2 regions of the Brevibacillus sp. JB24b genome follow, and region 1 is predicted to be linked to the other one. Evidence: predicted binding sites of a transcription regulator. Region 1 holds the regulator's gene; the other holds the start of a gene.
What was found. The regulator NrdR, encoded in region 1, represses ribonucleotide reductase genes. The targets are predictions, from matches to a motif close to AACACNATATATNGTGTT.
Positions count from the first base shown of each region.

Region 2: a site for NrdR is predicted at 1,429-1,446, ahead of ACQV1I_RS08725 (adenosylcobalamin-dependent ribonucleoside-diphosphate reductase). Genes of this name have one in related genera too.

Region 1 covers NZ_JBNVQV010000001.1:1,009,611-1,011,819, reverse strand. Annotated here, with positions in the region: gene ACQV1I_RS05335 (DnaD domain protein) at 1-693, opposite strand, end outside; gene nrdR (transcriptional regulator NrdR) at 794-1,282, opposite strand; gene ACQV1I_RS05325 (HD-GYP domain-containing protein) at 1,497-2,209, shown strand, end outside.
Region 2 covers NZ_JBNVQV010000001.1:1,782,029-1,784,237, reverse strand. Annotated here, with positions in the region: gene ACQV1I_RS08725 (adenosylcobalamin-dependent ribonucleoside-diphosphate reductase) at 1-1,289, opposite strand, end outside; gene dat (D-amino-acid transaminase) at 1,479-2,209, shown strand, end outside.

The DNA.
Region 1 (2,209 bases):
AGAGGCTTGTACATGACTAGGTAGGCTAGCTCGTAAAAAGGATAAATCCAACTGTTTATCTGGCTCCGCTTCATAATGATTAGCCAGAGAGGCTGTAGGGTGCTTTTCTTGCATGTGAGCAAAAAATCGATCTGTTTCCGATCCAGGACGTATTTCCAGCTCAGAGGCTGACAAGTTGTGATATACCTCATAAAAACGCTTGGTTACATCTTCTTCATACGGATACTCCTCCGCTAGATTACTCCATAGCTGGTCAGCATAGGTACGACGAAGCTGTTCGTATTTGACTTTTCCAACTTGATTGAGCAACATAACAGGAAGGATATCTTCCTGAAAAAATTGAGCGGGAGTTAGCGGTGGCAAGACGATATACTCATAAAAAAAGTCATGTTCGCGATTCTCACGACGACGGACCTTTAATAAATCCATCGCTTCTAGACGTTCTCTGGCTTGCAATAGGCGATCCAACGGCAAGGATGTCATCATCATCAGACTCCGGTGCGTCCCTTCGCTTGCTGCTCCACTCTTTTCATCCACCTCGTGCATTAATAATTGATACAACGAATAGGATGATACCCCTAGTAAGGGCAAATAAAGATGGGTAACGAATCCCATCTCTATCATACTCAGCGGCCTTATGAATCTCACTAAATAGCGATCGTTGGGCGCAAGTTCGTTCCACATGACACGCATCGACCAAAACCCTTCCTTACGTTCATAGTTTCTCTATTATATCATTTCTTCTGTCGTGTTACGTAGGAGAGGTTTGGAAGCTTAGAGAAAAAAATGCTTTTTATTCTGGTTTATTCATTTTAGGCGGCTGATTCCGCGCTTGTTCTAAAAGCTCTTCCAATTCTCGCATAAATACGTTAATATCTTTAAATTGACGATAAACGGAAGCAAAACGAACATAAGCTACCTCATCCACATGGTAGAGGCGCTCCATGACCATTTCTCCTACTTCTTTACTAGGAACCTCAGCTTTTCCCTGGCTACGTAGTTCTCGTTCGATTTCATTTACAATATTCTCTAATATCTCCAATGTCACAGGCCGCTTTTCGCAAGCACGAATCAACCCACGTAAAATTTTATCACGGCTATACTCTTCTCTTGTTCCATCCTTTTTAATAATTAACAGTGGTGTTTCTTCCACCATTTCAAATGTAGTGAATCTTCTGCCGCAGTCTTCGCACTCTCGACGGCGTCTGATTGATTTGTTGTTATTAAATGGGCGGGAATCCAATACCCTTGTCCCATTGAATTCACAAAATGGGCAACGCATTAGCCATCATCTCCAAAATGATTACTCAGTTAGATCAACATCATTCTAAAAAAGAAAGACTTGATTTTATAAATTTGCGTGTAAATTATTGAAGTTTTTCTTTAGAGTCCCATATCCAGTAAGGTTAGTCAAGGGAAAAGCGAATATCCTATTCCCATTTGTCCATAATTTTTTTAAAATGAGATAGTATCTAACAGCAAGGGAGGGTTCTTGCATGCGCCTAGTCTCGTTGCGACATGTTCAACCTGGGATGAAATTGGGAAGGACCGTTTTTACAGATGATGGAAAAGTCCTGCTTGGGGCAGGTATGCAGCTGAGTGAAAGATTGGTAAGTGGTCTACAACGCATGGGAATTGATTCCGTCTATATTGATGACCCGCACACATCAGATATTGAGGTAGAAGATGTTATACGACCAGAGACAAGGCAAGATGCTTTGGAAGTCATACATAAAACCGTGCAACAACTGCGTAATACCAATAAAGTTGCTCGTCGGGTCTCTGTCAAAGATATGGGTATGCATTTCCAGCAGGTCTTTCATAAGATTTTAAATGATCTATCTGGTGCAAAAGATGTCATGATTCATCTAGCTAACATCTCCTCTCACTCGGGAGCAATGTATCATCACAGCGTTAACGTCGCCGTCATGGCTACAGCTGTTGGCATGTCACTTGGCTACAACACGACCCAATTACGTGATTTGGGGATCGGGGCCCTGTTACACGACATCGGAAAAACAGCTTTGCCAAAAGAATTGTTGGACAAGAGCGACCGTTGGAACGAAGCTGAAATGGAGCAGGCCAAAGAGCATACGCGTCTTGGATTTGATATCATTCGAAAACAACACGATATTTCGTTATTGTCTGCTCACGTTGCTTTTCAGCATCATGAACGGATGGATGGAAGTGGCTATCCGCAACAACTGCA
Region 2 (2,209 bases), 770 kb from region 1:
ATTTCGGCAAGACCCATGGTTCCTAATCCTACTCGACGTTCTGATTGTTGATTTTCTCTGTTCTCTTCAAAATGATATGGAGTTGCATCAATTACATTATCCAAGAAACGAATAGAATAGCGAACTGCCTCACCTAAACTTCCCCAGTCTACATCATTATCGCGAACAAATTTAGACAGATTTAAAGAGGACAAGTTACATACGCCCCAAGCTGGAAGTCCTTGCTCTCCACACGGATTCGTACAAATAATTGGGTTAAAATACCAGCTATTGGACATGTCATTATAATACTCTGTGAATACGACACCAGGCTCAGCTGATTTCCAAGCTGATTCGATGATTGTATGCCAAACCTCCCGAGCACGTACGGTTTTAACCACTGTAACTGGTTTACCTAGCTCCTCGCGCCACTTTTTCATGTTTCCGTCCCACATTGCATCATAATCTGGGTCATTTACGTCTGGAAACACGAGTTCCCAATCTAAATCTTCTTTTACAGCTTTCATGAAGCTATTCGATACACAAACCGATAGATTGGCATTTGTGACAAGACCCATTGTCTGTTTTACAGTAATAAACTCCATTAGATCTGGGTGCCAATCATTCATCATTAGCATAAGAGCACCGCGACGCGAGCCTCCTTGCTCAATTAAACCCGTGGTATAACTGAACAAACCACCCCAGGATACTGAACCACTTGAGGAGCCATTTACTCCACGTACCAACGCACGACGTGGGCGTAAACTGGACAAGTTAATACCAACCCCGCCTCCTCGTGACATAATCTCTGTCATTTGTGTCAGAGTATCCATGATGCCACCTCGAGAATCATGCGGGGACGGAATCACATAGCAGTTAAACAAGGTTAATTCTTCGCTTGCTCCTGCGCCTGCTGCAATGCGACCACCTGGTACCAATTTCCAATCGTCTAGCAATTCACGAAATTTGCTTGTCCATTCTGCTTGTTTCTCTTCTGTTTTCTCCACAGAAGCAATTGCGGTAGCTAACCGATCCCACATTGCTTCTGGCTGTACTTCAATTGGACGGGTAGTTTTTTCTACCGTTGTGGTAATGGTATTGCCGCTTCTTAGTAGAATGGAGACTTGACTTCCCTCAAGGGCAATAATTTCACCCACTTCTTTTTGCGGAAACTTCGGGTCATCCTTGGTTAATAAGAGAACCGTATCTCCCACCTTTGTATTTTTGTAATTTAGATCTTTCATTGCATACCGGTCCAAAAAGATCTTTTCACTTAGGCCTTCTAATGGCTTATGTTCTACTAAACCCACGGTCTTTTCCCCTCCAAAATTTATTTCAAATTGACCCTCTCAGATCATTTTGTTATCTTTATGTAAGACGGTTCTAACGATACCACACGCCCGTCCACAAATCAATATATTGAATATATAAGAATTTTTTTCGACATTTATCACTAGATATTGTGTTACTATCATCCTATTCCCTTGGGAGGAACTTTCATGTATTATGTAGATGGAGCTTGGTACAAGCCAGATGAGCCTGCCATTTTTCCAGAGGATCGGGGCTACCAGTTCGGTGACGGGATTTATGAAGTTGTGCGTATCTATAATGGTCACTTATATCAATGGGATGACCACATGATTCGCTTGGAACGCAGTGCAAAGGAGCTTTCTCTAACGATTCCCTCTCGCAAAGAATTAACTGATATTGCCCAAAAAGTCCTTAAACAGTATCTGTTGCAATTTTCTGAAGACGCTATACTCTACATGCAAATTACTCGCGGAGTATCAGATCGGCAATTTCCATTTCCTTCAAATATCCGACCTATTTTAACTATGTATGCTACATCCAAATTACGCCCAATTCAACAGATGCAAAACGGTATACGCGCAGTGCTTGTCGATGACATTCGTTGGTTGCGTTGTGATATTAAAAGCCTAAATCTACTCGGCGCCAGTTGGGCAAAGCAACAGGCAGTGGAACAAAGGGTGGATGAAGCTATTCTTCATCGAAGTGGCACCATTACAGAAGCGACTTCAGCTAATCTATTTGCTGTTAAAGATGGCAAAATATATACACATCCAGCTACCAATCTTATTTTGCATGGTATTACTCGTCAAACCGTTATTCAATTAGCCAAAAATCTTGACCTACCGGTATTAGAAGAAGCATTTTCTGTGAATTTTGCGCAAATGTCTGATGAATTATTCATTACTGGAACCACCAGCGA